Thalassobaculum sp. OXR-137: one gene and its partner. The protein of the gene in region 1 interacts with the protein of each later gene in a pairwise test. Links are inferred from orthologs where the notes say so. Each region holds a gene or a part of one and is shown in the gene's direction. Other genes may lie near its edges. The genes, in order: T8K17_RS06010 and def.

Region 1 (14,888 bases):
CGCCGCGCACCTGCCGCGCCGGCTCGGCGGTCGCCAGGAAATACAGCACCAGCGGCGGCCCGCCGATGCCGGTCGCCCCGCCCATCGCCCCCGCCGTCGACGCCGCCACCAGATCGCGGGTGCGGGTGCGCCCGACCCGGGGCAGGCCGCCGACCGCCATGACCGCCGCCAGGGACAGCACGATCACCGAGATGCCGATGCGCAGCATCTCCGGATCCAGGCTCTTCAGCACCAGAGCCCCGAGCGGGATCGACACCAGCGCGGTCGCCGCCATCGGCGCGGTGCGCTTCCAGTTGGTCTCCCGCATGGCGATCTTGGTGACCTGGTACAGGATCGGCACCTGCAGCACCGACATGACCGGCACCGCCACCGTCGGCCCGTAGGCCAGGGCCAGCACCGGGGCCAGCACGAGCGCCGACCCGAACCCGGCGAAGCCGCGCACCGCGCCGGCGAGAAAGGCGGCGCAGATGGTGAGAACCAGCATCGTCGCGTCGAGGTCGGACAGCATTTCCGTCATGGGGGCGGCTCGAATGGTCGTCGGGGATCGGTCAGAAGGCGGGCGAAGCACGATTCGGGCGTGAAGCAGCCCTCGTGCAAAGCGTTCTTGCGCGTTTCACCGTTTGCCTGCAACCCACGTCCTTGTACAGTCCGGCGCTCGAAACACGCCGTTCCGGCCAACGGAACGCGAGAAGACTTGAGAGAGAGACCGGCCGCCGCCGGAGCCCAGCCCGCTCCAGGCCCCCGCGGCCCCCATACTTTAGGAGGAACCGGCAGCCATGGCGACGCCCCGCACGCTGTTCGACAAGATCTGGCAAAGCCACCTGGTTGACGTCCAGGAGGACGGAAGCTGTCTCATCTATATCGACCGCCACCTGGTCCATGAGGTCACCAGCCCGCAGGCCTTCGAGGGCCTGAAGCTCGCCGGCCGCAAGGTGCGCCGGCCCGACCTGACCCTGGCGGTCGCCGACCACAACGTCCCGACCACCGACCGCACCAAGGGGATCGAGGACGAGGAAAGCCGCATCCAGGTCGAAACCCTGGAAAAGAACGTCAAGGATTTCGGCGTCCCGTATTTCCCGGTGATGGATGTCCGCCAGGGCATCGTGCACATCATCGGCCCGGAGCAGGGCTTCACCCTGCCGGGCATGACCATCGTCTGCGGCGACAGCCACACCGCCACCCACGGCGCGTTCGGCTCGCTCGCCTTCGGCATCGGCACCTCCGAGGTCGAGCATGTGCTCGCCACCCAGACCCTGCCCCAGGCGCCGGCCAAGAACATGCGCATCACCGTCGACGGCGTGCTGCCCGAGGGCGTGGCCTCCAAGGACGTGGTCCTGGCCATCATCGGCAAGATCGGCACCGCCGGCGGCACCGGCCATGTGGTGGAGTTCGCCGGCGAGGCGATCCGCAACATGTCCATGGAAGCCCGCATGACGGTCTGCAACATGGCGATCGAGGCGGGTGCGCGCGCCGGCATGATCGCGCCGGACGAGACCACCTTCGAGTACCTGAAGGGCCGTCCGATGGCGCCGAAGGGCGGCGAGTGGGAGCTGGCCGTCGAGTACTGGAAGACCCTGCCGTCGGACGAGGGTGCCACCTACGACAAGGAAGTGGTGCTGAAGGCCGAGGACATCATCCCGCAGGTCACCTGGGGCACAAGCCCGCAGGACGTCGTCCCGGTCACCGGCCACACGCCGGACCCGGCCGCCGAAAGCGATCCGGGCAAGAAGGCCGCCATCGAGCGCTCGCTCGCCTATATGGGCCTGGCGCCGAACACGCCGATGACCGAGGTGAAGATCGACAAGGTCTTCATCGGCTCCTGCACCAACGGCCGCATCGAGGACATCCGCGCCGCCGCCGCGATCGCCAAGGGCCGCAAGGTCGCCGCCAATGTCCACGCGCTGGTGGTTCCGGGCTCCGGCCTGGTGAAGGAGCAGGCCGAGCGGGAAGGCCTCGACGTCATCCTGAAGGAGGCCGGCTTCGACTGGCGCGAGCCGGGCTGCTCCATGTGCCTGGCGATGAACGCCGACAAGCTGGAGCCGGGCGAGCGCTGCGCGTCCACCTCCAACCGGAACTTCCAGGGCCGGCAGGGTCCGGGCGGGCGCACCCATCTGGTGAGCCCCTCCATGGCCGCCGCCGCCGCCGTCACCGGCCATCTGGCCGACGTGCGGACCCTGGCGAACTGAGGCCGGGGCGATGGCGGCGGACACCGGGGCTGCGGTATGGACGGGTGGCTGCCTGTGCGGCCATGTGCGCTACCGCACGACCGGAACGCCGCTGCGGCCGCACTACTGCCATTGCCGTATGTGCCAGCAGGCGACCGGCGGTCCGTTTGCCGCCCTGGTCGGGTTCGACCGGGGCAGTTTCGAATGGACGGGGGCGGAGCCCAAGCGCTACCGCTCCTCGTCCCTCGCCCAGCGCGGCTTCTGCGGGGAATGCGGCACGCCCCTGACCTACGAGCGGGAGGGAGCGGCGCATGTGTCGGTCACCATTCCCAGTCTCGACCGACCCGACGCGATCCCGCCGCAAGCCCATTGGGGTGTGGAGAGCCGCCTGTCCTGGCCGAAAATCGACGACGGACTGCCGGGGGAGCGGACCGAGGATGTCGCTCCGTCCACGCCGTCCTGATCTGACAAGAACGCCCCATCCGGGAGGAGAACACCGATGGAGAAATTCACCCAGCTGCGCGGCACCGCCGCACCGATGGACATGATCAACATCGACACCGATATGATCATTCCCAAGCAGTACCTGAAGACCATCAAGCGGACCGGCCTCGGCAAGCACGCCTTCGCCGAGATGCGCTACAACGAGGACGGCAGCGAGAAGCCGGACTTCGTGCTGAACAAGCCGCAGTACCGCAACGCCCAGGTCATCGTGGCGGAAGACAATTTCGGCTGCGGGTCGAGCCGCGAGCACGCCCCCTGGGCGCTGCTCGATTTCGGCATCAAATGCGTGATCTCCACCAGCTTTGCGGACATCTTCTACAACAACTGCTTCAAGAACGGGATCCTGCCCATTCAGGTGACCCACGAGCAGCTGCGCGAGCTGATGGACGACGCCGGCAAGGGCTCCAACGCGGTGCTGGAGATCGATCTGGAGAACCAGACCATCGGCCGCCCGAACGGCGAGACCGTGTCGTTCGAGATCGACGCCCACCGCAAGCACTGCCTGATCAACGGCCTGGACGATATCGGCCAGACCCTGCAGCAGGCCTCGAAGATCGACAGCTTCGAGGAGAAGCGCAAGGCGGCGACGCCCTGGGCGTAATTTGCCGGGCGGCGACGCCCTGGGCGTAATGTCACGATACCGGCCGGCGGGGCAGATCCCGCCGGTCGAGAAAAACAACCGGTTTGCTTCGCCTCGCCCCTTTGTTTAAGGAACTGCGCGGGGAGAAGAGGGTCTTCTGGAGGAATGCGGGTTATGGCGTCGAACAAGAAACTGCTGGTGCTGCCGGGTGACGGCATCGGCCCCGAGGTCGTGGGCGAGACTCTGCGCATCGTCGACTGGATGGCGAAGAAGCGCAGTGTGTCCTTCGACATCGAGGAAGGCCTGGTCGGCGGAGCGGCCTACGACGCGCACGGCACGGCGCTGACCGACGAGACCATGACCGACGCCACCCATGCCGACGCCGTCCTGTTCGGCGCGGTCGGCGGCCCGAAATACGACGACTTGCCGTTCGAGCTGAAGCCGGAGCGCGGCCTGCTGCGCCTGCGCAAGGAAATGGACCTGTTCGCCAACCTGCGTCCGGCGATGGTCTTCCCGTCCATGGTCGAGAACTCCTCGCTGAAGCCGGAGCTGGTGTCGGGTCTCGACATCATGATCCTGCGCGAGCTGACCGGTGGCGTGTATTTCTGCGAGCCGCGCGGCATCGAGGACCTGCCCGACGGCAGCAAGCGCGGCTTCGACACCCAGGCCTACACCACGCCGGAAATCGAGCGCATCGGCCGGGTCGCCTTCGACCTCGCCCGCAAGCGCCGCGGCAAGGTGACCTCGGTGGAGAAGGCCAACGTCATGATGTCCGGCGTGCTCTGGCGCCAGGTCATGACCGCCCTGCACAAGGCCGAGGGCGAGGGTCTCGAATACGAGAACATGTTCGCCGACAACTGCGCCATGCAGCTCGTCCGCACGCCGAAGCAGTTCGACGTGATCGTCACCGACAACCTGTTCGGCGACATCCTGTCCGACTGTGCGGCGATGCTGACCGGCTCGCTCGGCATGCTGCCGTCGGCGTCGCTCGGTGCGGAGGATCCGACCACCGGCAAGCGCCACGCCCTGTACGAGCCGGTCCACGGCTCCGCCCCGGACATCGCCGGCAAGGGCATGGCCAACCCGATCGCCGAGATGCTGAGCTTCGCCATGCTGCTGCGCTACAGCTTCGACATGGCCGAGGACGCCGATCTGCTGGAGAAGGCGATCGACAACGTGCTGGCCGGCGGCATGCGCACCGCCGACATCATGGCCCCGGGCAAGGCCAAGGTCTCCACCGCGACCATGACCGACAGCATCCTCAAGGAGTTGGACAAGCTGGTCTGATCCGGCGCCCCTATCCTCCCACCCTTCCCGTCGTCCTGAGCTTGTTTCAGGACCCTGCCTCCGGCGCGAAAGCCGCCTGAGGCTTGATCCTGATTTGCATCAGGATGACGGATGGGGGTTGGTGTAGGACAGGACGGACCCCACACCAGAAGTCTACTTCCCCACACCCCTAAAATCGCTTATACGTCCTTCCCATGAACGCGATGGCTACCCTGGCTGACCTTCTCCTGCGCTCCGCTCCGAAAGCGGCCGGCGTCGGCGTCTGCGCGTTCGCCACCCCGAAAACCACCACCAAGACCACCGGCTAGCGGCTTCCGCCCTTCCGTTTGCGTGCTTGCGATGCAGGACCGGGGGGCGTAAACCCCGGCCGACTGTCGCGCGTATCGCGAAAGGAGAAAGAAATGGGCTACAGAGTTGCCGTTGTCGGCGCCACGGGTGCGGTGGGACGCGAGATGCTGACCACGCTGGCCGAGCGCAACTTCCCCGCCGACGAGGTCATTGCCCTCGCCTCGGGCCGTTCCGCCGGGAACGAAGTGTCCTTCGGCGAGAAGGGCACGCTCACCGTTCAGGACCTCGCGACCTTCGATTTCTCCAAGGCCGATATCGCCCTGTTCTCCGCCGGCGGCGACGTCTCGCTGGAATACGCGCCGAAGGCCGGCCAGGCGGGCTGCGTCGTCATCGACAACAGCTCCGCCTTCCGCATGGACCCGGACGTGCCGCTGATCGTGCCGGAGGTGAACCCCGGCGCGCTGGCCCGCTACGGCAAGAAGAACATCATCGCCAACCCGAACTGCTCCACCGCGCAGCTCGTGGTCGCGCTGAAGCCGCTGCACGACGCGTTCGGCGTCAAGCGGGTGGTCGTCTCGACCTACCAGTCGGTCTCCGGTGCCGGCAAGGAAGGCATGGACGAGCTGTTCAATCAGACCCGTGCGGTCTACGTGAACGACCCGATCGAGCGCGAGAATTTCACCAAGCAGATCGCCTTCAACGTGATCCCGCACATAGACAAGTTCATGGATGACGGGTTCACCAAGGAAGAGTGGAAGATGACGGTCGAGACCAAGAAGATCCTCGACCCGGACATCGACGTGGTCGCCCAGTGCGTCCGCGTCCCGGTGTTCATCGGCCATTCCGAGGCGGTGTTCATCGAGACCAAGAAGCCGATCGACGCCGAGACCGCCCGCAAGGCGATGCACGGCTTCCCTGGGCTGATCGTGCTCGACCACCGCGCCGACGAGGGCTACGTCACCCCGGTGGAGAGTGCGGGCGAGGACGCGGTCTATGTCAGCCGCATCCGGGTCGATCCGACCGTGAAGAACGGCCTGGTGTTCTGGTGCGTCAGCGACAACCTGCGCAAGGGTGCCGCCCTGAACGCGGTGCAGATCGCCGAGGAACTGGTCGCCAAGCACCTGAAGAAGGCGGCCTGACGCCCGGCCTGCTGCAGTCTCTTGCCTGATCTGAGCATCCGGCCGGCGCGTCCCACCGACGCGCCGGTCGTCGCCGCCCTCGATATCCTCGCCGGCGGCGGGGTCTACGAATTCATCTACGATGACCGTCCGGACGAGCCGGGCGCCGCCCAGCTCATGCTGCAGGCGGTGCTGTCGGCCGACACCGCCCTGTCCTGGAGCCGCGTCCTGATCGCGGAGCTGGACGGCGAGCCGGTCGGCGCGATCACCAGCCAGCCCTTCGACGACCAGCCGCCCTCCGGCCTGGAGGCGAGCGTCCCCGAAGACCGCGCCGCCCATGTGGCGCCGATCCAGGCCATGGGACGTCCGGGCTCCTGGTTCATCAACATGCTGGCGGTCGGGGCCAGGGCAAGCGGCCACGGCGTCGGCCGGGCGCTGATCGAGGCTGTCGCCGAGAGGGCCCGCGCGGCGGGGTTCTCGGAGCTGACGCTGCGGGTGTTCGCCGATAACGCGCCGGCGCTCGGCCTGTATCGAAGATGCGGGTTCCGGGAGGTGGACGCGGTCGACATCCCGTCCCTTCCCCGCCTGCCCCATGAGGGCGGGGTGCTGCTCCTGCTGCGGGCGCTGTAGGGCCTTTCGACTCCATCTACTCCCCGGACTTGTTCCGGGGCAAGGCCGGGGGAACTCGCGCGATCGAGACTGTACCCTCGAACGCCCGTCCCAGCGGACCGGATTGTCCCGGCACAAGGCCGGGAAGTGTGGTTGTGATGCTGGGGGCGTCGTTGTTTGGAGGGAGAGCAGGGAAAGCAGCACCTCCAGCAACCCCACACACTCCTGGGCCTGGTCCGGGGTCCACGTCAGAGCGCGCCCAAAGCTCGGCGCCCTGCTTCCGGCGTTCGTGCCGCCCGACCGTGGGTCCCGGCACAAGACCGGGAACTGTGATTGTGGTGGTGGGGAACGGGATAGCGGGAGACGGGTGGTTGTTTCCAGACAGTGCGGCGAAAGCGGCCGACCCTCGAGGGACCACCCTGATCGGCAACCACACTCACTCCCCGGACCTGTTCCGGGGTCCACGCTGGAGCGTGCCCGGAAGCTCAGCATTCTGCTTCCGGCGCGCGTGGCGCCTGGCCCGTGGGTCCCGGCACGATGCCGGGAAATGGGCTGAATTGAAAAGTCAGCTCAGGCGCGCGCGGATGGCGTCGTAGCTTTCCAGAGTGCCGGTCGGTCCCACCGCGGTCAGGGTCGGCGGCGCGCTCAGCAGGCGCTCCACCATCGCGCGGATCGCGGCCGGGTCGACCTTCTCCACGTTCTCGATGATATCCGCCAGGTCCGGCAGGCGGCCATGCACCAGGAAGTGGTTGGCGAGCTGCTCGCAGCGCGCGCTGGTGCTCTCCCGGCTCATCAGCAGGGAGGACTTGAGCTGGATCTTGGCCCGCGCCAGCTCGCTCTCGTCCAGCTCGTCCGGAATCGCCCGGAGCTGATCGCAGATCACCGGCATCACCTCGCCCACCTCGTCGGCCCCGGTGCCCGCATAGACGCCGAGCAGCCCGTCATCCAGATAGGCCGAGGTGAAGGAGTAGATCGAATAGGCCAGCCCGCGCTTCTCGCGCACTTCCTGGAACAGGCGGGAGGACATGCCGCCGCCATAGATCATCGACAGGACCTGCAGGGTGTAGAAATCCGGGTCGTCGAACGAGGTGCCGCGGAAGCCGAGGATCACGTGAAGCTGCTCCAGCTCGCGCTCCACCCGGATCTCGCCACCGGCATACTGGCCGAGATCGGTCGTCTTGGTGGTCTTGGACGGCATCGCCGAGAAGCGCTCGGCGGCCAGCTCGACCACCCGGTCGTGGTCCACCCGACCGGCGACCGACAGGATGCAGGAATCGGCGCCGTAGCTCTGCGCCACGTAGTCGACCAGCGACTGGCGCGGCACCGAGCGGACCACCTCGGCCGTGCCCAGTACCGGCCGGCCGAGCCCCTGGTCGGGGAAGGCGGCGGTCTGGAAATGGTCGAAGATCACGTCGTCCGGCGTGTCGTTGACCTGGGCGATCTCCTGCACGATCACCGCCCGCTCGCGGTCGAGTTCGGCCGGATCGAACACCGAGTTCTGCACGATGTCGGAGATCAGGTCGATCGCCACCGGCACGTCGTCGGCCAGGACCTTGGCGTAATAGGCAGTCTGCTCGCGCGAGGTATAGGCGTTCATGTGACCGCCGACATCCTCGATCTCGCGGGCGATGGCGGCGGCATCGCGCTTGGCGGTGCCCTTGAACACCATGTGCTCGATCAGATGGGCGAGCCCGTTCTCGGACGGCTTCTCATGGCGGGTGCCGACCCCGACCCACAGGCCGACGGAGGCGGATTCCACCGACGGCATGGCGTCGGTGGCGACGGTCAGCCCGTTATCCAGGGTGGTCAGACGCATCCCGGGGAGCGCTGGTGCGGTCAAGCTGCCGCTCCCCGCCGCGCCGCGCGGTCGCGCACCAGTGTCTTCAGGGCGGAAAGGTCGTTCGGCATCACGGTCTGGCGCTCCGGCCGGTCCATCAGGTCGGCCATCCGCTCCGGCAACCGGGCGGCGGCACCCACGGCCCGCTCCACCGCCTCGGCGAACTTGGCCGGGTGGGCGCAGGCCAGCGATACCATCGGGATCGACCCGTCGCGGCCGGCACGGGTCCGGCGGGCGGCGGCGATGCCGACGGCGGTGTGCGGGTCGATCACCTCGCCGGTCTCCTCGGCGATGGCGCGGATGGTGGCGACGATCTCGTCGTCATCCGCCCGCGCGCCGCGGAACAGCGCGGTGGCCCGGGCGTGGCGCTCGGGCTCGACCGTGTAGGAGCCGGACTGGCGGAAGCCGTTCATGGTGCGCTGGACCGCATCGCCGTCCCGGTCGAGCAGGTCGAACAGCAGCCGCTCGAAATTGCTGGAGACCTGGATGTCCATCGACGGCGACAGGGTCGGCGCCACGCCAGTGATCTCCATCGTGCCGCTCTCCAGGTAGCGGTAGAGGATGTCGTTGGAGTTGGTGCCGACCACCAGGGTCTCGATCGGCAGGCCCATGTTGCGGGCGGCATAGGCCGAGTAGACGTTACCGAAATTGCCGCTGGGCACCGAGAAGGACACCGTGCGCTCCGGCGCGCCGAGCGCCACCGCGGCCCAGAAGTAATAGGCGATCTGCGGCATGATCCGCGCCCAGTTGATCGAGTTGACCGCCGACAGGGTCATCTCGTCGCGGAACTCGGTATCGCCGAACGCCGCCTTCACCAGGTCCTGGCAGTCGTCGAAGGTGCCTTCCACGGCGATGGCGTGGACGTTCGGCGCGTCGACCGTGGTCATCTGCCGGCGCTGCACCGGCGAGACCCTTCCGTGCGGGAACAGGATGAAGCAGTCGATGTTGTCGCGGTCGCGGCAGGCTTCGATGGCGGCCGAGCCGGTATCGCCGGAGGTGGCGCCGACGATGGTCACCCGGTCGCCGCGCTGGGCCAGCACGTGGTCGAACAGCCGCCCCAGGATCTGCATGGCGTAGTCCTTAAACGCCAGCGTCGGGCCGTGGAACAGCTCCATCATCCAGAGATTGCCGTCGAGCTGCTTGAGGGGAGCGACGGCGGTATGGCCGAAACCGCCATAGGCGTCCTCGGCGATCTTGCGCAGGACGTCCTCGGGGATGGTACCGCCGACAAACGGCGCCATGACCCGCGTGGCCACCTCCGCATAGGAGAGGCCGCGAAGACTTCGGATGTCGTCCTTCGAGAACAGCGGCCAGACCGCCGGGACGTACAAACCGCCGTCACGGGCCAGTCCGGTGAGCAGAACATCGTCGAAGGCGAGAGCGGGCGCCTGCCCGCGGGTGCTAACGTATTGCACGGACCTGTATATCCCCGAGCGTTGACGCGGTAACCTATGCTTGGTGCGGGCCGTGTGCAACCTTGCGATCATACGGCGCCTCGCAGCACCATTTTGGCCTCCACCGATGGTTAGGAACGGATCGGCATGACAATCGAGAGAGTTGCCATCTTCGCGCCGGGCGACATGGGTCATGCCCTCGCCCGCGTGCTGGTCGCCAAGGGCTTGACGGTGACGACCAATCTCGCCGACCGGTCGGACCGCACCCGTGCGCTGGCCCGGGCCGCCGGCATCACCGATACCGAGGACGACGTGGAGGCGGTGGACGGCGCCGACGTGCTGTTCTCGATCCTGCCGCCGTCCCTGGCGCTGGAACTGGCGCAGCGCCTGGCCTCCTCCCTGGCCCTGGCCCGCTCGAAGCCGATCTATGTGGACCTGAACGCCATCGCCCCGGCCTCGGCCGTGGAGGTGGGCGAGGTGATCGAGGGGATCGGCGTGCCCTTCGTCGACGGCGGGATCATCGGCGGCCCGCCGAAGAGCGCCAGCGGCATGGGCCCGCGGCTCTATGTCTCCGGCCATGAGGACGACGTCACGCGGGTGCTGGAGCTGCGGAATTTCGGGCTCGACATGCGTGCGGTGCCGGGCGGCGTGGGTGCCGCGTCCGCCCTGAAGATGAGCTATGCGGCGGTCACCAAGGGGCTGACCGCGCTGGCGGTCCAGTCGCTCGCCTCGGCCAAGGCCTACGGGGTGGACAAGGAACTCGACGCCGAGATGGTGGCGAGCCTGCGGATGCTGCGCGAGCGCTTCGACCGCTCGCTGCCGGACATGGCGCCGAAGGCCTATCGCTGGGTCGGCGAGATGGAGGAGATCGCCCGCACCTTCAACGACGTGGGCCTCGACCCGCGGATCTTCATGGGCGCGGCGGAGACGTATCGGCTGGTGGCGGGGACCCAGCTCGGCAAGGAGGTGCCGGAGCGCCGCACCATCGGCTTCACCGCCGACGAGGTGTCCGAGATCATCGCCGGCGCGCTGGAGGCGGGGCTGCCGCAAAGCGGGGAGTGAGGTTGGGGGAGCGGCGGTCGCGTTCGGCCCTTCGACACGTCGCTGCGCTCCTGCTCAGGGCGAGGTCGGAGGGTTAGGGCGAAGTCAGAGAGAGTTGATCTTTGTGATGACCTCGCCCTGAGCAGCCCCGGATAACATTCGGGGCGTGTCGAAGGGCCGGGCCGTACAAAGCGCCCTACCCCTCCAGGTACCGCGCCTTCAGATGCGCCAGGAACGGGGCGGCGCTCAGTTCCGCGCCGGTGGCGGCCGTCAGGATCTCTTCGGTGCCCTTCGAGCTGGCCACGCCGTGCACGGTCTGCCGCAGCCAGCCGACCAGCGGCGTGAAGTCGCCCCGGCCGATTGCCTCGGGGATGCCGGGCTCGGCCCGCACCGCCGCCTGGAAGAGCTGGGCCGCCGCCATCGCTCCGAGCGTATAGGTCGGGAAATACCCGACCGCGCCGTCGTACCAGTGGATATCCTGCAGGCAGCCCCGCGCGTCGTCCGGCGGGGTCACGCCGAGCAGGTCCCGCATGCCTGCGTTCCACGCCCCGGGCAGGTCCGCGACCTCCAGATCGCCCGAGAGCATGGCGCGCTCCAGCCGGGTGCGCAGGATCACATGCAGCGGATAGGTCACCTCGTCGGCTTCCACGCGGATGAAGCTGCGCGCGACCCGGGTGTAGATCCGGCGCAGGTTCTCCGGCTCCCAGGCCGGACCGTCGGCGCCGAACGCCGTCCGCGCCCAGCCCGAGAGCAGGCCTAGGAAGGCGGGCGACCGGCAGGCCTGCATTTCCATCAGCAGGGACTGGCTCTCGTGCATCACCATGCCGCGGGCCTCGCCGACCGGCTGGCCGCGCCAGTCGGCGGGCAGGCCGCGCTCATACAGGGCGTGGCCGGTCTCGTGGATCACGCCCATGATGCCGTTGATGAAGCCGGTCTCGTCGTAGCGGGTGGTGACGCGCACGTCATCCGGCACGCCGCCGCAGAACGGGTGCAGCGTCTCGTCCAGACGGCCGTGGTTGAAGTCGAAGCCCAGGGTCTCCATCACCCGGCGCGACAGGATGCGCTGGGTCGCGACGGGGAACGGCCCCTCCGGCTGCACCGGATCGCCCTCGCGCGCCTGGCGCTCGAGCACCGCCTCGAGCAGCGGCGGCAGCTCGGCCTCCAGCTCGGCGAACAGCGCCTCGATCTTCGAGATCGATCCGCCCGGCTCGTACCCGTCCAGCAGCGCCTCGTAGGGCGTGGTTCCAAGGGCGTCGGCCTTGGCGGCCGCCTCCTCGCGGATCAGCCGGATCTGGTCGGCCATGGCGTCGCGGACGAGGGAGAAGTCGGCCTTGGCCCGGGCCTCGCGCCAGAGCGCCTCGCAGCGCGAACCGGCCCGCGACAGGGCCTCCACAAGGTCGGAGGACAGGGCCGTTGCATGGGCATGGGTACGGCGCATTTCGGCCAGGTTGGCCGCGCGCCAGCCGTCGACGCGCTCGCCCTGCGCCGCGGCCAGGTCGTCGACCACCGCCGGAGCGGTCAGCAGCTCGTGGCGCAGCACGGAGAGGGTGGCGAGCTGTTCGGCCCGCGCCTGGGCGCCCCCGGACGGCATCAGCACGTGCTGGTCCCAGCCGAGCATCCCGGCGGCACCCGACAGGGCGGAGAGCCGGCGGAAGCGGGTCTCAAGGGCGTCGGTCGCGGGGGTGGCGCTCATGCGCCCTCTCCATCCCGCTCGGCCCCGTCGCGCTCGGCCTTGTCCGCCTGGCGGTGCCAGACGATGTAGACGCCGATCAGGGTGGCGGCGAGCATGAACCAGGTGAGGGCGTATTGCAGGTGCTCGTTACGCACCGTCACATGCCGCTCCGCCCCGAAGGGAAGGACCGTCAGCTTGGGCTGCTCGGCGAGCTGGTCAATATAGTAGCCGGTTGCGACCGGGCCCTGGAGGCCCAGATGGGCGGCCATGGCTTCCGGCCGGACCGTGAACCAGACGTCGTTCTGCGGCTCGTTCTCCGGCACGAAGGTGCCCTTGATCCCGGATTGTACGATCACCCCGTCGATGGCGGCGGGCGCCGGGAGCAGGGTGTCGGGGCGGTCGGCCGGCCGGCGCTTATCCTCCGGGACCCACCCCCGGTTCACGAACACGGTCAAGCCGCCATCGGTCACGAACGGGGTGATGACGTGAAATCCGGCCGTGCCCTTGTAGGGCTTGCCGGTGATCTGCAGTTCCTTGTCGTGCAGGAAGCGGCCCGTCGCGGTCACCCGACGGTAGCGCCAGTCGCCCATGTCGGCCGGGGTCAGCGCCGGCGGCGGATCCGTCGGCTCGGCCGAGACCCGGGACTCGAACGCGTCGATCAGCTCGGTCTTCCAGGCGAGGCGCTGCAGTTGCCACACGCCCAGGGCCACCATCAGGACGACGGCGGGAACGGTGATGAGGGTCGGCCAGAGGCGCGGACGAAAGGCCATGATATCCCCAGGCCGCGGGGGTGCCGCGGCGGCTATTGGTCAGGCGTGCCGTGCCGGTATTCCAGCGCGACGACGACGCCCTTGAACGGTCTCAGAAGCAGGACGGTGCCGACGATCACGGCGACGGGCCACAGGGCCGCATGGACCCACATCGGTGGCGAAAACGCCGCTTCGACGATCCAGGCCAGCACCGACAGGATCGCTCCGAGGGCGAAGATCACGAAGACGGCCGGGCCGTCTCCGGAGCTGCGGGCCCGCAGCGGCTCGCCGCAGGCCTCGCATTTTTCGACGACGGTCAGATACCCGTCGAACAGTCGGCCCTTACCGCAGGCCGGGCATTTGCAGGACAGCCCGGTCGAGATCGGAGACGGGCCGGAGTCCATCGCTGCGCTCCCCTTCGGGGAACGGCCTCAGCCGCCCCACCAGTAGACGCAGATGAACAGGAACAGCCAGACCACGTCGACGAAGTGCCAGTACCAGGCCGCCGCCTCGAAGCCGAAATGGTGCTCCGGGGTGAAGTGGCCCTTGTAGGCACGGACCCAGCACACCGCCAGGAAGATGGTGCCGACGAGCACGTGGAAGCCGTGGAAGCCGGTCGCCATGTAGAAGGTCGAGGCATAGACCGTGTCGGTGAAGCCGAAGGCCGCGTGGCTGTACTCGTACGCCTGCAGGCAGGTGAACAGGAAGCCGAGGATCACGGTGATGCCAAGGCCCCAGAGCAGCTCCTTGCGGTTGTTCTGCAGCAGGGCCGCATGCGCCCAGGTGACCGTGGTGCCGGACAGCAGCAGGATCAGGGTGTTGATCAGCGGCAGGTCGAACGGATCGAAGGTCTGGATCCCCTCCGGCGGCCAGACGCCGGTGCGCGGATACAGCGCCATGTCGAAGAACGCCCAGAAGAACGCCAGGAAGAAGAACACTTCGGAGGTGATGAACAGCGCCATGCCGTAGCGCATGCCGATCTGCACGACCGGGGTGTGGTGCCCCTGCCACTGGGCCTCGCGGATGATGTCGCGCCACCAGAAGAACATGGTCGCGAGGATCAGCGCCAGGCCGACGACCATGATCGGAACGGCGAACTGCAGGTCGTGCATGTACATGACCCCGCCGACCGCGAGCACGAAGCCGGACGCGGCTCCCATGAACGGCCAGGGGCTCGGTTCCACCAGGTGGTAGGGATGTTGCTGTTCGTGTGCCATCGGTCCCCTCGTCTTCAGACCCTCCGCCGGAACTGGCGGTATGTTACTCTACGGACGGCGCCAGCGCGAGTTGCTGGGCCTTCGATTGATCCTCAGCCGGATAGAAGGTGTAGGACAGCGTGACCGTGGTCACCCCGTCCATCTTCGGATCCTTCAGGAGCTCCGGATCGAGAAAAAACTGCACCGGCATGTCGACCGTCTCGCCCGGCTTAAGCACCTGTTCGGTGAAGCAGAAGCAGGCGATCTTCATGAAATACGGCCCCGCCTTGTGCGGTGTCACGTTGAAGGCGGCGGTGCCGACGATCGGCGTGTCGCCGGTATTGGTCGCCCGATAGAAGGCGAGGTTCTCGACCCCGACCTCGACCTTCGTGGTCCGCGCCGCCGGCACGAATTTCCAGTCCAGCCCGTCGCGCACATTGCTGTCGAA
Region 2 (15,001 bases), 650 kb from region 1 along the record:
CTCCACCAGGGTGTTGAAGCTCCAGACCACATCCTCGGCCGTTACCGGCTTGCCGTCCTGGAACCGCGCCTTCGGGTTCAGGTTGAAGGCGATCCAGGACCGGTCCTCAGGCACCTCGATGGTCTCGGCGAGGCGGCCGTATTTGGTGAACGGCTCGTCCTCGCTCGGCTCCAACAGGGCTTCGAAGATCATGTTCGATCCGAGATAGCTCAGGCCGCCGGCCGGGGTGCCGCGCAGGATATACGGGTTGAAATTGTCGAAGCCGCCGGAATCCTCCAGCGTCAGGGTTCCGCCCTTCGGCGCGTCCGGGTTCACGTAGTCAAAATGATCGAAATCAGGCCCGTATTTGGCCTCCCCGTGCATCGCGATCGCGTGGGTCGGCTCGGCCGTGTAGTCCTGGGCGGCGGCCGAAGCGAGGGCGGACGTCGTAGCGACGGCCAGGATGGCGGCGAAACGGGCTATCGTCATCGATCTGGCTCTCCCGACAGGCAGTGCATCGCCCATCATAAACAACAGGCTCTGGGCGGAAACATGGCAGTTCGACGGATAATGTCGAGCGCCCGCGAGTCGATTGTCGGGCCGGTCAGGAGGAGAGGATGGCGACGGCGGCGGCGTGCAGGGCCGGATTGCGCGCCGCGACGATGCGCGACGTGGAGCCGAGGCTGACCGGCGCGCCGGTCCAGTCCGTCAGCTTGCCGCCCGCGCCGGTCACCACGGCGGCGGGAGCCAGATAGTCGTAATCGCTGAGGCTGGACTCGACCACCAGATCGATGGTGCCCAGGGCCAGCAGGCCGAAATTGTGGCAGTCGCCGCTGAACAGGGTCAGGCCGCAGGCGTCCTTCAACGCGGCGAAGCGGGGCGCTTCCATGGCGTTGAACATGTCCGGCGAGGTGGCGGTCAGGATCGCCTTGTCGAGCGGCTTGGAGACCGGCTCCATCATCGGCTTGCCGTTGAGGAGGGTCGCCACTTCCGGTCCGCCGACCCAGCGTTCGTCCAGGATCGGGCAGTCGATCACGCCGAGAACCGGCTCGCCCCGCCGCAGCAGGCCGATCAGGGTGCCGAAGGTCGGGCGTCCGGTGATGAAGGCCTTGGTGCCGTCGATCGGGTCGAGGGACCAGACGTATTCGGCGTCCAGATTCTTCGGGCCGAATTCCTCGCCGGCGATGCCGTGATCGGGGAAGCGGGCCTCGATCATCGCGCGCAGGGCCTTCTCGACGCTGCGGTCGGCGACGGTCACGGGGCTGTCGTCGGCCTTGATGTCGACGACAACGCCGGTGCGGAAATAGTCCCGGATGATCGGCCGGGCGGCGTCGGCCAGCTCGGCGGCGAAATCCGCCGCCGCCTCGAGGGTGAACCCGGTCATGGCGGAGAGCCGGGGCGGCCGGTCAGCCGCCGGTCGCCGTCTTGAACTCTTCCTCGGCCTTCTGGATCTCCTCGTCCGACGGCAGCGGCGCCGGAGAGTCGGCCATGGTGCGCAGATAGGCGATCAGGTCGGCGCGCTCGGACGCCTTCTTCAGGCCCGCGAAGTTCATCTTCGTGCCGGGCATGTAGTCCTTCGGCTTGTTCAGGAACTTGTTCAGCGACGTGTATGTCCAGGTCGCCGGGTCGGAGAAGTTCGCCATGGCGTCGGAATAGGCGAAGTCGTCGCGATGCGCCTTCGGCCCCATCACCACGCCGTAGAGGTTCGGACCGACCTTGTTCGCGCCGCCATTGTCGAAGGTGTGGCAGGCCGCGCACTTCTTGGTCAGGGCCTCGCCGGCGGCGACATCGGCGCTGGCCAGCAGGCCCAGGACCGGCTCGACCGGCTCCGGACCGGCCGCAGCGGCCGTCTGCGACGAGGCGCCCTCGGCGACCTCGATCTTGAACGCGTTCTCTTCCAGGTGGTTCGGATGGACCAGCGCGTCCGCGATCTTTCCGGTCGCCATCGCCAGCAGTCCCGCGCACAGGATGCCTGCGATGATCTTGTTGCCTTCGAGCGACGTCGCCATGGTGTTCAGCCCTCTTCGTATCCCACCCGGGCCCGCGCATTGACGCGCCGAGGCCCCGCGAAAATCCATGCGCGCAACCATACTGACAGCGTCCGACTCTGTCGACCATGAGGCCGACCGGACGGCTGCTGCCACGTCACGCGGAACACGACTTACCTTATCCCCGCGCGCTTGCGCAACTCCGCGCGATCGGCGTATCACCGCAGCCTCGCGTGGCATATCGCCGCAAACGCGTGTCCGGGCCTTTCCCGGGCGTGCAAAACAGGAGCCTTTGGCCGGCATGAACCCGATTCTCATGATCCCCGCCCGCTTGGCCTCGTCCCGCCTGCCGAACAAGCCGCTGGCCGATATTCACGGCGTCCCGATGATCGTGCAGGTGCTGCGCCGGGCACTGGAAGCCGATGCCGGCCCCGTCGTCGTCGCCGCCGGCGACCAGGCGATCGCCGACGCCGTCGAGGCCGCCGGCGGACGCGCGGTGATGACCGATGCGGCGCTGCCCTCGGGGACCGACCGGATCCACCAGGCGCTGGGCAGGATCGATCCGGACGGCAAACATGACGTGATCGTCAACATCCAGGGCGACCTGCCCGTGCTGGAGACCAAGACGGTGCGCGCCACCATCGAGGCGCTTAACCGTATGCCCGATGCCGACTGGAGCACGGCCGCCTGCGCCATCACCGAGCCGGAGGACCTCGATCCCGCCAGCGGCGTGAACAAGGTCGCCACCGCCTGGGAGCCGAACGGGCTGTTCGGCCGCGCCCTGTACTTCTCCAAGCACCCGATCCCCTGGGGCGAGGGCGAAGTGTTCCACCATATCGGCCTGTACAGCTACCGCCGCGCCGCGCTCGACCGGTTCGTGACCCTGCCGCCGTCGCCGCTGGAGATCCGCGAGCGCCTCGAGCAGCTCCGCGCGCTGGAGGCCGGCATGCGCATCGAAGTGGCCCGGGTGGAGACCATTCCGCTCGGCGTCGACACCCAGCGCCAGCTCGAGCAGGCCCGCGCCCTGCTGGCCCCTTCCGGAGAGACCGCATGACCGACCAGCCGAAAGTCGCCTATCAGGGGCAGCCGGGCGCCTATTCCCATCTGGCCTGCGTGGCGGCCGCGCCCGATCACGAGCCGATGCCCTGCTACAGCTTCGAGGACATGCTGTCGGCGGTGCAGGACGGCACGGCGGAGCTGGCCATGGTGCCGGTGGAGAACTCGGTGGCCGGCCGCGTGGCCGACATCCACCACCTGCTGCCGGAATCGGGCCTTTTCATCATCGGTGAGCACTTCCAGCGCGTGAACCACATGCTGCTCGGCCTCAAGGGCGCGACCCTGGAGGGGCTGAAGGAGGTCCACGCTCATCCCCAGGGACTGGCCCAGTGCCGCAAGCTGATCCAGAAATACGGCCTGAAGCGGATGCAGCACGCCGACAATGCCGGGGCGGCCAAGGACGTGGCCGAGTGGAACGACCCTTCCATTGCCGCCATTGCCTCGTCGCTTGCCGCCGAGGTCTACGGGCTGGAGATCCTGGCCGACTCGGTGGAGGATTTCGCCCACAACACCACCCGCTTCCTGGTGATGTCCAAGGCGCCGAAGCTGCCGCCGGTGTCCGCCGACAAGGTGGTCACGACCATCGTCTTCCGGGTCCGCAGCGTGCCGGCCGCCCTGTACAAGGCGCTGGGCGGCTTCGCCACCAACGGCATCAACCTGACCAAGCTGGAGAGCTATCTGGTCGGCGGCTCGTTCGAGGCGGCGCAATTCTATGTCGACGCCGAGGGCCATCCCGAGGAGCGCCACATGGCGCTGGCGCTGGAGGAGTTGAAGTTCTTCTGCCCGCCGGATGCCGTCCGGATCCTCGGCACCTACCCGATGAGCCCCTTCCGCGCCAGCGCAGCCCGGCCCGAGGGGGATTGAGGGGCTCTTTCCTACCCCCCCATTCGTCATCCCGACCTTAGTTTGGGGATGACGGGGAAATGGCCGGCCCTTCGACACGCCCTCCGGGCTGCTCAGGGCGAGGTCGGGGTTTCTGTTCAAACTTTTGACCTCGCCCTGAGCAGCCCCGTCAGGGGCGTGTCGAAGGGTCAATCCTCCACCGCCGCCAGCCTCGGCGGCGTGGGGGCGGCATCGGTGATCGCGCTCGGCTGTTCCAGTTCGATCTCCTGGATCCGTTCGCTCCGCTTCGTCACCTTGTCGGTGGAGATGCGGATCTGGCGGATGTCGTCGGTCGCCTGATTGAAATGCCGGTCGAGCTTGCTCACCCGGTCGTCCAGCCGGGTCACGTCGTCCAGCAGCTTGCCGACCTCGGCCTGGATCACATGCGCCTGTTCGCGCATGGAGGCGTCCTTCAGCACCGCGCGGACCGTGTTCAGTGTCGCCATCAAGGTGGTCGGCGACACGATCCAGACCCGACGGCGGAAGGCGTCCTGCACCACGGCGGGCAGGTTGGCGTGCAGCTCCGCATAGACCGCTTCCGAGGGCAGGAACATCAGCGCGGATTCCGCCGTCTCGCCCGGCACGATGTATTTCTCGGCGATGGCCCGCACATGCACGCCGATCTCCTGGGCAAGGCGGCGGCGGGCGACGATGCGCTCCTCGTCCGTCGTCGCCGCCTGGAGCACGTGATAGGCCTCCAGCGGGAACTTGGCGTCGATGGCGATGGCGCCCGGCGGGTTCGGCAGGGTCAGCAGACAGTCGACCCGGCGGTTACCGCCCACCGTCGCCTGGAAGCTGTAGGCGCTCGGCGGCAGGGCCTGGGTGACCAGATCGTTGAGCTGGATCTCGCCGAAGGCGCCGCGCGCCTGCTTGTTCGACAGGATCGCCTGCAGCCCGTCGACCTGGGTGGACAGTTCGGTGATGTTCTTCTGCGCCCGGTCGATGACGGCGAGCCGCTCCTTCAGGTCGCCCATGGTCGTCTCGGTGGACTTCGACGACTTCTCCAGCCCCTCGCCGATCCGCTTGGTGACGTCGGCGAGGCGCTCTTCCAGCTTCTTGGCGATCTCGCGTTCCTGGACCTGCAGGGCTTCCGCCATGCGCGCCTGGGCCGCCGACTGGCTCTCGGCGATCTGGGTGAGGCGGCCGGACAGCTGCTCCTGGCTCGCCGAGAGCCGCTCGGTCAGTTCGGCCTGGCGCCGGTCGCGCTCGGCCAGCACCTCCGCCAGCCCGGAGCCGGCGTTCGAGCGCAGATACAGCAGGATCGCCACCACGAGAACGATGGCGATCAGGGCGATGAGGAGAATGTCGGTTCCTGTCATGTTCTCACGCTAACACGGGTACGACCCCCGGCGAGCGCCTTGTCGGCAAGCCATCGGATTCTTGACGATTTCGCGCAGTTCCCCTAACTCCACCGCATTCCGACACTGGCGAATCGACCGGACATACCGACATGGCGAAGCGGCCGATCATCTGGGCACCCGATCCCGTTCTGAAAACCAAGTGCACGCCGGTGCCCGCGGTGGACGACGAGATCCGCACGCTCATGGACGACATGCTGGACACCATGTACGCGGCTCCCGGCATCGGACTGGCCGCACCCCAGATCGGCGTGACCAAGCGGGTGATCGTCGTCGACGTGTCCGAGAAGGACGAGCCGCGCGCGCCGATCTGCCTCGCCAATCCGGAGATCGTGTGGAAGTCCGACGAGACCGCCCCGCATGAGGAGGGCTGCCTGTCGCTGCCCGACCTCTATGCCGATGTGGAGCGTCCGGTCGCGGTCAAGGTGCGCTATCTCGACCGCGACGGGGCCGGCCAGGAGCTGGAGGCCGACGGCCTTCTGGCGATCTGCCTGCAGCACGAGATCGACCATATCGACGGCGTCCTCTTCGTCGATCATCTCTCCGCGTTGAAGCGGAACATGTTCCTGAAGAAGATGGTCAAGGCGAAGAAGGCCCGCGCGCGCGAAGACGCGGCCTGAGCCGGCCATGGCGCGCTTGTCATGACAGCCACGGACACCGCTCCCCTCCGGATAGCCTTCATGGGCAGCCCCGATTTCGCGGTTCCCAGCCTGCGCGCCCTGGTGGACGCCGGCCACGAGGTGGTCTGCGTCTATGCCCAGCCGCCGCGCCCGGCCGGCCGCGGGCAGAAGGAGCGGCTGACCCCGGTGGACGAGGCCGCCATCGAGCTCGGCATCCCGGTGCGCACGCCGCGCAGCCTGCGCGGCCCGCAGGAGCAGGCGGAGTTCGCGGCGCTCGATCTCGACCTCGCCGTGGTCGCCGCCTACGGGCTGATCCTGCCCAAGGAGATCCTGGACGCGCCCCGGCTCGGCTGCATCAACGTCCACGCCTCCCTGCTGCCGCGCTGGCGCGGCGCCGCCCCGATCCAGCGCGCGATCCTGGCCGGCGATGCCGAGACCGGCGTCACCATCATGCAGATGGATGTGGGCCTGGACACCGGCGACATGCTGCTCAGCCGGTCGGTGCCGATCACGGCGCAGACGACGGGGCAGAGCCTGCACGACGACCTCAGCCTGCTCGGCGCCGATCTGATCGTGCCGGCGGTCGCCGCCCTGGCCCAGGGCGCGCTCACCGGCACGCCGCAGCCGGAGGAGGGCGTGACCTACGCCAAGAAGCTGGAGCGCGACGAGGGCCGGCTGGACTTCCACCGGCCGGCGGTGGAGCTGGAGCGGCTGGTCCGCGCCTTCGATCCCTGGCCCGGCGCCTTCTTCGAGCACGGGGGCACCCGCATCAAGGTGCTGTCGGCCGAGGCCTTCGATATCGGGCCGGTCTCCAACCTGCCCGGAACGGTGCTGGACCCGGAGCTGACGATCTCCTGCGCCGACGGGGCGTTCCGGCCGACCCGGGTGCAGCGGCCGGGCAAGGGGCCGATGGAGGTCGAGGCGTTCCTGCGCGGCTTCCAGATCCCCCCCGGCACCGTCCTGGCCGGGTGACGCGGTGCCGCGCTTCAAGCTGACGATCGAATATGACGGCCGGCCCTATATCGGCTGGCAGCGCCAGGCCGACGGGCCCACCGTGCAGGAATGCCTGGAGGACGCGGTCTTCGGCTTCTCCCAGGAGCGGGTGGAAGTCGCCGGTGCGGGGCGCACCGACAAGGGCGTGCACGCCACCGGCCAGGTCGCCCATATCGAACTGGCCAGCCACAAGTTCGACGCCCGCACGGTGATGAAGGCGATCAACGCCCTGATCCGGCCCGAGCCCATCGCCGTGGTGGCGGCCGAGGCGGCGGCCGACGATTTCCATGCCCGCTTCTCGGCCAACGAGCGGCGCTATCGCTACGAGATCCTGAACCGCCGCGCACCGGCGGCCATCGACCAGGGCAAGGTCTGGCACGTTGCGGTGCCGCTGGATGTGGAGGCCATGCACGCGGCGGCCCAGCGGCTGGTCGGCCATCACGATTTCACCAGCTTCCGCGCCACCCAGTGCCAGTCCGCCTCGGCGGAGAAGACGCTCGACCAGCTCGACATCTACCGCGCGGGCCCCGAGCGGATCGTCGCCATCGCCCGCTCGCGCTCCTTCCTGCACCACCAGGTGCGCAACATGGTCGGCACGCTGAAGCTGGTCGGCGAGGGCAAGTGGACGGCGGACCGGGTGTCGGACGCCCTGGCCGCCCGCGACCGCGCCGCCGCCGGCCCCACCGCGCCGGCGGACGGGCTGTATCTGACGGGAGTGGGGTATCCGGACGACGCCTGAGCCTTGTCCTTCAAGCTCGTCATCCCGGGAGACCCCGGACCTGATCCGGGGGCTGCCCGGGACCGAGGGGGCGGCTGAGGCATGGTTCTGATTTGCATCAGGACGACGGACGATTTTTTGAATCGGCCCTCTGTCGTCTACCCACCCCACCGTCATCCATCCACCCTGCCGTCATCCTGATGCACATCAGGATCAAGCTACCGACCACGCAGCGGCTCGGTCCCGGCCTCGCCCCGGGTCGGGCCCGGGGACGAGCCGGGATGACGGTGACGTTTTCTCAGCCGAGCAGGTCCGCCACCGCCTGACGCAGCACCGCCTTGTCCGCCGGGTTGAGGTTGGGGTTGCCGGCCCGGTGGCCCCAGTCGGAGACAATGGGGCGGAACTCGGCGTTCGGCATCTGCGCCGTCTCGCGCTCGCTGTCCAGCGCGGTGAAATACAGGTCGGTGGTCGACGGCATGATGATGCTCTTCGCCGTGATCGCGCCGAGCGCCTTGGCGAGATCGCCCTTGTGGATCTCGTTGTCGGAGATGTCGGAGCGGTACCAGGTGTCGAGGCTGGCCAGCAGGTCGTCGCCGCTGCGCCGCAGGAAGTTGCCCTCCCAGCTTCGCACCAACCAGTCCTCCAGAGAACTGAACCCGGCGCCGCGCCACATCTCCTCGCGATAGAAGGCCTGACTCATCGCCCAGCCGGCATAGACCCGGCCCATGGCCCGCAGGCCGGTGACCGGGCGGTCGCGGAAATGGGTTCCGGCCCAGGCCGGATCGGCGGTCAGCGTAGCCCGGACCCCTTCCAGGAACACCTTGTTGTGCGGCGAGGTCCTGGCGCTCGTGCACACGGCGCAGATCCGCTCCACCATGTCCGGGAACAGGCTGCCCCAATGCAGCGCCTGCTGGCCGCCCATCGACCAGCCATAGATCAGAGCGACCGTCTCGGCCCCGAACGCCTCCTGCACCAGCCGCTTCTGGGCGTGGACGTTGTCCCAATGGGTGAAGACCGGGAAGCGGCCATGGCCGAACGGCTCGGGCAGGGTGCTCGGGCTGGTCGACAGCCCGTTGGTGAACATGTTGGGGATGACGATGAACCAGTCCGTCGGATCCAGAACCCGCCCCGGGCCGATCAGCCACTGGGTGTCGTAGTGCTGGGCGCCGTAGGACGTCGGATACAGCACCAGGTTCGAGCGGTCCGGCGCCAGGGTGCCGTAGGTCTTGTAGGCCAGCCGCAGGTTGGGGACGGTCGCCCCGTGCTGCAGGACGGTCGGGCCGAGATCGAAATAGGCGTAGTCCGGCATGGGACGCTCCGGGTTCGGACGGGAGCGGCGATTAGACCACGGTTCTCGCTTTGTCCAACAGGCCCGGAAGCATCTGACGATTTTTCAAACACTATTGAAATATCTTCCGAACGTGCGTTCTCGTTCAGGCTCGGAGGAGAAGGTGCGTCCGGACGGGGCTTCGGCCTTCCGGACGCACCAGCAGATCAGCTTGCTTGCAACTCGGCCAGGAACTTGTCCACTTCGACGCGGAGCGCTTGCGATTGGTTCGACAGTGTTTCTGAGCGGGTAAGCACCTCTTTCGCCGCTTGGCCGGTGCTCGTTGCGCCGGAGCGGACGTCGCTGATCGTGGTTGTTACTTTGTTGGTCGCGGCAGACGCTTCCTGAACGTTGCGGGCGATTTCCTGTGTCGAGGCGTTTTGCTGTTCGACAGCGGAGGCAATACCGCCGGCGTTCTCGTTTATCTGCCGGATGACGGAGGTGATCTCCTCGATCGCTGCGACCGTGTCCGTCGTAGATCCTTGCATTGCGGTGACTTGAGCGGAGATTTCGTCGGTGGCCTTGGCGGTCTGGTTGGCGAGGTTCTTGACCTCAGACGCGACGACGGCAAATCCCTTTCCCGCATCGCCGGCACGGGCCGCTTCGATGGTGGCGTTCAGGGCCAGCAGGTTGGTCTGCTCCGCGATCTCCTGGATCAGGCTGACGATGTTGCCGATCTTGGTTGCCCCTTCGGCCAGCGCGGCGACTTTGGTGTTGGTGGCTTCGGCGGTCTCAACGGCCCGGCGCGAGATCGAATTGGAGTCGCTGATCTGACGGGTGATCTCGCCGATCGAGGCTGAGAGTTCTTCGGTCGCCGACGCGACGGTCTGGACGTTGGTCGATGCGTCATCCGATGCGGTGCCGACGGATGTAGCGAGCGCGTTGGCCTGTTCTGCTGTGGACGACATCGTCTTCGCCGTCTCCTGCAGCTCCAGTGCTGAGGCGGACACGCCTTCGATCACGGTTCCGACGCTGGTCTTGAACGACTCTGCAAGGCGGCGCATGTCTTCGCGCTTCTCCTCGGCCGCCTGGCGATCGCGTTCGGCCTGTCGCACGCCCATTTGCTCTTTCTCGACGGCCGACGATTTGAAGGTCTCGAGGCTCCGGATGATGTCGCCCACTTCGTGGCGATCCTTGGTCGTTGGGATGTCGACGGATAGATCGCCGGCGGCAAGCCGACGCATGGCGTCGGTAGAGGCACGAAGCGGGCGGAATGCGGCCACAGCCCAGGCACCCAGCGCAAGCGCCAGCAAAAGGGCGATAGAGAAGGCTGCGAACATGAAGAGCTGGAAGCCGTCCGCCGTGTTGCGTACCTCGGTACCTTCGGCTCTGTTAAACTCTTCCTGCAGATCGATAAACTGGTTGATCTGCGCCAGCCACCGAATGAACAGGGGTCGCGCCTCATCCATCAGAATCTCATGCGCCTGGACGACGTCACCATCTCGCCGCAAGCCGATGATCTGCTCAATGAGCGGGAGGGTTTCGGCCTCGGTCTTCTGGATGGCGGCCAGGATTTCTAGCTCTTCCGCAGTGCTGTTGTTCCGCGCAGCGAAGATCTCCTGCATGCCGGTTGCCGCCTCGGCGTAGAATGCCTCAAGCTGCCTGATCTCCTTGATCGCGGCATCGCGCTCGGCATCTGTCTCGAAAAGGACGACGTCTCGGATAGAAATCGCACGGTCATGAACGCTGCCGCGGAAGTTGATGGCATACCGCTGTTTCACGCTGTTGACGTCATTGATGATGCCGAGACTGGCGCTGATCGAATTGACCTGAACCACGGCCACGACCGCCAGACCGAGCATCAGCAGGAGAACGCCAGCGTAGCCGAGAAATATCCGGTGTATGATGCGCATGTCGGTGACTCTGTATAAGTGAAAGCGATCTCGAATGAGGACGCGGAACACATACGTGCCGAGCCGTTAAAAGGATTATAATTTACGGCTAAAAACTCTGATCGATTCGATAGGCAGAAGCTATCGTTCGGTTCGCTGTTGCCGCGAGCAGATGCCTGGCTCGCAACAGCCTGAACCTTTTGATATCGAGCACTTCCGAGGGAAGTGGCCGCCGGGTGTCGGCGACATCTTCGCCCGGGCGGCCGTGTGACCGGCATGGACGGATGTCCCTCCGATCCGGCCGGGGGCGAAAGACGCAATTGGCCCACAGGGTCGTGGCGGTTACCATCGCGTTCGTTGATATGCCGCCGTGCACGCGCCGGGGAGGGTGCTGGTTGACCTTCGGAGTTGATTTCTGGATCGCCACGGCCGTGGCGGTTGGGGCAATTGCCGTATCAGCCTGGCTCTGGAGCCGTGTGAGGTCGCTCGCCGCCGCCCAACGGACCTCCGCCGCGGAAGTCGACCGGTTGCAGTCCTTCATCGCGGTGTCCTCCGACTGGACGTGGGAGCAGGACGACCAGTTCCGGTTCACCTATGTCTCCGACACGGTGGTCGACATCCTCGGCCTCTCGGCCGCGTTCTGCCTGGGCAAGACCCGACGCGAGGTCGCGCCAGAGTCCCTGGATAACCTCGCCTTCGTCGTGCACGAGCAGCAACAGGCCCTGCATGCGCCGATCCGCAACCTGCGCATGCGTTTCAAACTGCCCAACGATCAGATCCGCTATGTGGAGATCGACGGCGATCCGGTCTTCGACGCCGGAGGCCGGTTCATGGGCTATCGCGGCGTCGGGCGCGACGTCACCTTTCTGGTCGAGGCGGAGCGGGAAGCCTCGGAGACCCAGCGCCGGTTCCTCAGCGCGATCGAGGCCCGCTCCGAGGGGATTTCGTTCTGGGATCGCGACGACCGGCTCCGGCTCTACAACAGCGCCTATATCACCCTGGCAACCGGTGCCGAGAGCACCCTGCGCGAGGGCGTCTATTTCCAGGACTACCTGCAGGCGTCGGTGAACAGCGGTGTGATCCCCGATGCCGTCGGCCGGGAGGAGCAGTGGATCGCCGACCGCCTGGAGATGCGCAAACGTGCCCCCAGCAGTCATGAGATGATGCGGGGCGAACGCTGGCTCAAGGTCAGCGAGTTGCGGACGTCCGACGGCTGGCTGCTGCAGACCGTGCTGGACATCAGCGAGGCCAAGGAGCGCGAGTCCGCCATGCGCCGAGCCGTGGCCGAGGCGGAGATCGCCAACCGCGCGAAGATGGAGTTCCTGGCGGTGATGAGCCACGAGCTGCGCACGCCGCTGAACGCCATCATCGGCTTCTCCGACGTCATCCGGAACCGGGTGCTGGGCGACGCCATGGACACCTACATGCGTTACGCCGAGCACATCAACGAATCCGGCACGCATCTGTTGGCGCTGATCAACGATCTGCTCGACGTCTCGCGCATAGAGGCCGGACGGCTCGAGCTGGAAGAGACCGCCTTCAGCGTCAGCGAGCTCATGGGAGAATGCGCCCGGATGCTGCGGGTCCGCGCCGACGACAAGGATGTGGACCTCACCACCGATGCCGGCGAGCCCAGCCTGGGGCTGCATGCCGACCGCCGAGCCGTGAAGCAGATCATCGTCAATCTTGTGTCCAATGCCATCAAGTTCACCACCGCCGGAGGCAAGGTGCACCTGCGGGCGACGCTGGACGAGGTGGGGCAGGTGCGGATTGTCGTCTCGGACACCGGCATCGGCATCCCTGCCGATCGACACGAGGTCGTGTTCCGGCCGTTCGAGCAGTTGGAAAACGCCCATTCCCGGCGCCATGACGGCACCGGGCTGGGGCTCTACATCACCCGCAATCTCATCGAAGCCCATCGCGGCGCGATCGCCTTGGACAGCGTGGTCGGCGACGGCACGACGGTGACCGTGACTTTCCCGGCGGAACGTACCCTTGAACTGCGGGCCGAGCCGTCCGTGGCCGCCGGACGGTCTCCGGTCTCGGACTGAGGCCGGCTCCGTTTCAGAGGGTGCTGCGGCGGACCTGCGCGTCCGGCCGCTTGGCGATGTCCGGGATCAGCTCCAGGCCGAGCCCGGGCCCGTCCGGTGCGCGGATCCGGCCCTTCTCCACCGGCGGCAACTGGGTGACCAGCTCGCCGTACCAGCCGTAATAGAAGGCCCGCACCATCTCCTGAATGAAGCAGTTCCGGGTGTGCAGCGCCAGATGTGTGGAGGCGGTCAGCGCCACCGGGCCGGTGCAGTCGTGGAACGCCACCGGCACGTGCCAGGCATCGCAGAGTGTGGAGATCTTGCGCCCCTCGGTCAGCCCGCCGCACCAGGTCAGGTCGGCGATGATGACGCTCAGGGCGTCGAGCTCCACCAGATAGCGGAAGTCGGCCTTCCCGCCCCGGGTCTCGCCGACGGCGATCGGCGAGGTGGTGGAGCGGGCGACCTCGCCAAGGCTGCCCAGGTGGTCCATGAACACCGGATCCTCGACCCAGAGCGGACCGATCTCCTCCAGGGCGCGGGCGATCTTCACCGCGCTCGGCCGGTTCCACATGGAGTGCAGCTCGCACATGATGTCCATGCGGTCGCCGACGGCGGCCCGGATCTTCTCGAACGGCTCCAGCCCCTTCTTCAGGTCGGAGGCCGAGATGTACTGGCCCTGGCTCGCCTCGGCGGCGTAGTCGAACGGCCAGATCTTCATGGCGTCGATGCCCATCTCCAGAAGCGACTGGGCGAGCTCGTCGGCGTTGTTCAGGAAGGCATCCAGATCCTCATAGGGCCCCTCGGCGCCGCCGAGGCCGAAATTCTGCGTGCCCTGGACCGGCTTCTGGCGGACGTACTGATAGCCGGCGCAGGTGTTGTAGACGCGGATGTCGTCGCGGCTGGCGCCGCCGAGAAGCTGGTGGATCGGCTGGCCCGACGCCTTGCCCCAGAGATCCCACAGCGCGATGTCGACGGCGGAGCGGCCGCGCTGCTCGGCGCCGGCGCCGGTGAAGCCGACATAGCCGATCAGGTTGGCGTGATGCCGCTCGATCTGCAGCGGGTCCTGGCCCAGCAGGTAGGGGGCGATGATGGCGTGGACATGGGCCTCGGCCGACTGGGCGCCGTAGAAGGTTTCGCCCAGCCCCTTCAGGCCTTCGTCGGTTTCGACATGAACCCAGAGCAGGTTCGGGAATTCATCCAGGCGGATGGTCTCGATGCCGGTGACCTTCACGGTGTTCCTCCCTCATGCCGACACGCCGGTCAGCTCCACCCCGTTGCCGTCGGGGTCTTTCATGTAGATCGACGGGCCGTCGCCGCGCGCGCCGAACCGCACCTTGGTCTCCTCCGGCGCCACGCCCTTGGAGACCAGATAATCGCGGATCGCCGCCTCGTCGAAGGTCGCCAGCTTGATCGCCACGTGATCGACGTTCGGCGCGCCGTCCGGGGCCGGGCCGCCGGCCTGGCCCAGGGTGCCGTTCACGTCCACCAGGTCGATCATCGAGCCGCCGGCATCCAGATGCCACAGTCCCAGCGGTTCGTTGTGCTTGGCCACCTTCAGGCCGAGCACGTCGCGGTAGAAGGAGAGCATCGCGTCGATGTCGCGGGCGCGCAGCACCACATGGTCGAGACCGGCGAGGGCGAGGGGGCTATCGGTCATGGGAACCTCCAGAATGGAACGCCAAGGCTACGACCCTGCCGCCCGCCTGTCACGCCGTCACCGCTTGCCGAAAACCGCGACCCAGAGATGGGGCAGGACCAGCGCGCCCTTCTTGATCGGGCCGTAGCGGTAGGCGATGCCGATCTCGTCGAATTCGATGCCGTAGAGGGTCTTGGCGTGGCCGGGGCTGGAGTCCCAGGCCTCCACCGCCAACTGTGCCGAGCCCTGGCCGGCCGCCGTGTTCTCCGCCGCCCAGTCGAAGTCGTAGCCCACCGCCTTGACCCGGTCGATCAGGGACGGGCCGCCGGGGCTGCCATGGCCGATATAGCTGTTTGCGGCCATGTCCTCGGCCTGCATCTCGGCGGCGCGCATGAGCTTGTCGTTGATCCGCACCGGGCCGATCCCCTTGCGGGCGCGCGCGGCATTGATCTGGCGCAGCAGTTCGGCCTCGGCATCCGGCACCGGGGCGGGGGTGTCCTGGGCGACGATGATCGACCAGGCCTCCGCCGTCAGCCCGCCATTGGCCAGGCGGAACATGTCCTCGTGGAAGCCGACACCGAT

Evidence for each region.
Region 2: the proteins of T8K17_RS06010 (region 1) and def interact in binary tests that used the Escherichia coli proteins (3 or more experiments, as listed by UniProt). The link is inferred for Thalassobaculum sp. OXR-137 from one-to-one orthologs.

Annotation. Positions count from the first base shown.
Region 1 is NZ_CP139715.1:1,258,899-1,273,786, reverse strand. Bases 4,071-6,950 are described here. They hold T8K17_RS06010 (aspartate-semialdehyde dehydrogenase), read left to right. Parts: upstream 4,071-4,937; coding sequence 4,938-5,963; downstream 5,964-6,950. Other genes in these bases: T8K17_RS06005 (GNAT family N-acetyltransferase), read left to right, coding at 5,985-6,572; leuB (3-isopropylmalate dehydrogenase), read left to right, coding at 4,071-4,536. Also shown: T8K17_RS06035 (sulfite exporter TauE/SafE family protein), read right to left, coding at 1-517; leuC (3-isopropylmalate dehydratase large subunit), read left to right, coding at 777-2,186; T8K17_RS06025 (GFA family protein), read left to right, coding at 2,197-2,628; leuD (3-isopropylmalate dehydratase small subunit), read left to right, coding at 2,665-3,270; more of leuB, read left to right, coding at 3,424-4,070; T8K17_RS06000 (pitrilysin family protein), read right to left, coding at 7,117-8,367; thrC (threonine synthase), read right to left, coding at 8,388-9,803; T8K17_RS05990 (NAD(P)-dependent oxidoreductase), read left to right, coding at 9,930-10,844; T8K17_RS05985 (carboxypeptidase M32), read right to left, coding at 11,020-12,516; T8K17_RS05980 (SURF1 family protein), read right to left, coding at 12,513-13,265; T8K17_RS05975 (DUF983 domain-containing protein), read right to left, coding at 13,298-13,648; T8K17_RS05970 (cytochrome c oxidase subunit 3), read right to left, coding at 13,676-14,461; T8K17_RS05965 (cytochrome c oxidase assembly protein), read right to left, coding at 14,505-14,888.
Region 2 is NZ_CP139715.1:606,959-621,959, reverse strand. What follows is about bases 4,127-7,119. They hold def (peptide deformylase), read left to right. Parts: upstream 4,127-5,355; coding sequence 5,356-5,883; downstream 5,884-7,119. Other genes in these bases: truA (tRNA pseudouridine(38-40) synthase TruA), read left to right, coding at 6,860-7,119; fmt (methionyl-tRNA formyltransferase), read left to right, coding at 5,944-6,855; T8K17_RS02980 (DNA recombination protein RmuC), read right to left, coding at 4,127-5,224. In the rest of the region: T8K17_RS03005 (extracellular solute-binding protein), read right to left, coding at 1-468; T8K17_RS03000 (inositol monophosphatase family protein), read right to left, coding at 584-1,363; T8K17_RS02995 (cytochrome c family protein), read right to left, coding at 1,386-1,988; T8K17_RS02990 (3-deoxy-manno-octulosonate cytidylyltransferase), read left to right, coding at 2,269-3,021; T8K17_RS02985 (prephenate dehydratase), read left to right, coding at 3,018-3,887; more of T8K17_RS02980, read right to left, coding at 4,055-4,126; more of truA, read left to right, coding at 7,120-7,615; T8K17_RS02960 (alpha/beta fold hydrolase), read right to left, coding at 7,893-8,903; T8K17_RS02955 (methyl-accepting chemotaxis protein), read right to left, coding at 9,089-10,774; T8K17_RS02950 (PAS domain-containing sensor histidine kinase), read left to right, coding at 11,149-12,804; T8K17_RS02945 (mandelate racemase/muconate lactonizing enzyme family protein), read right to left, coding at 12,818-14,014; T8K17_RS02940 (VOC family protein), read right to left, coding at 14,027-14,440; T8K17_RS02935 (CAP domain-containing protein), read right to left, coding at 14,498-15,001. UniProt on the Escherichia coli protein: Removes the formyl group from the N-terminal Met of newly synthesized proteins. Requires at least a dipeptide for an efficient rate of reaction. N-terminal L-methionine is a prerequisite for activity but the enzyme has broad specificity at other positions.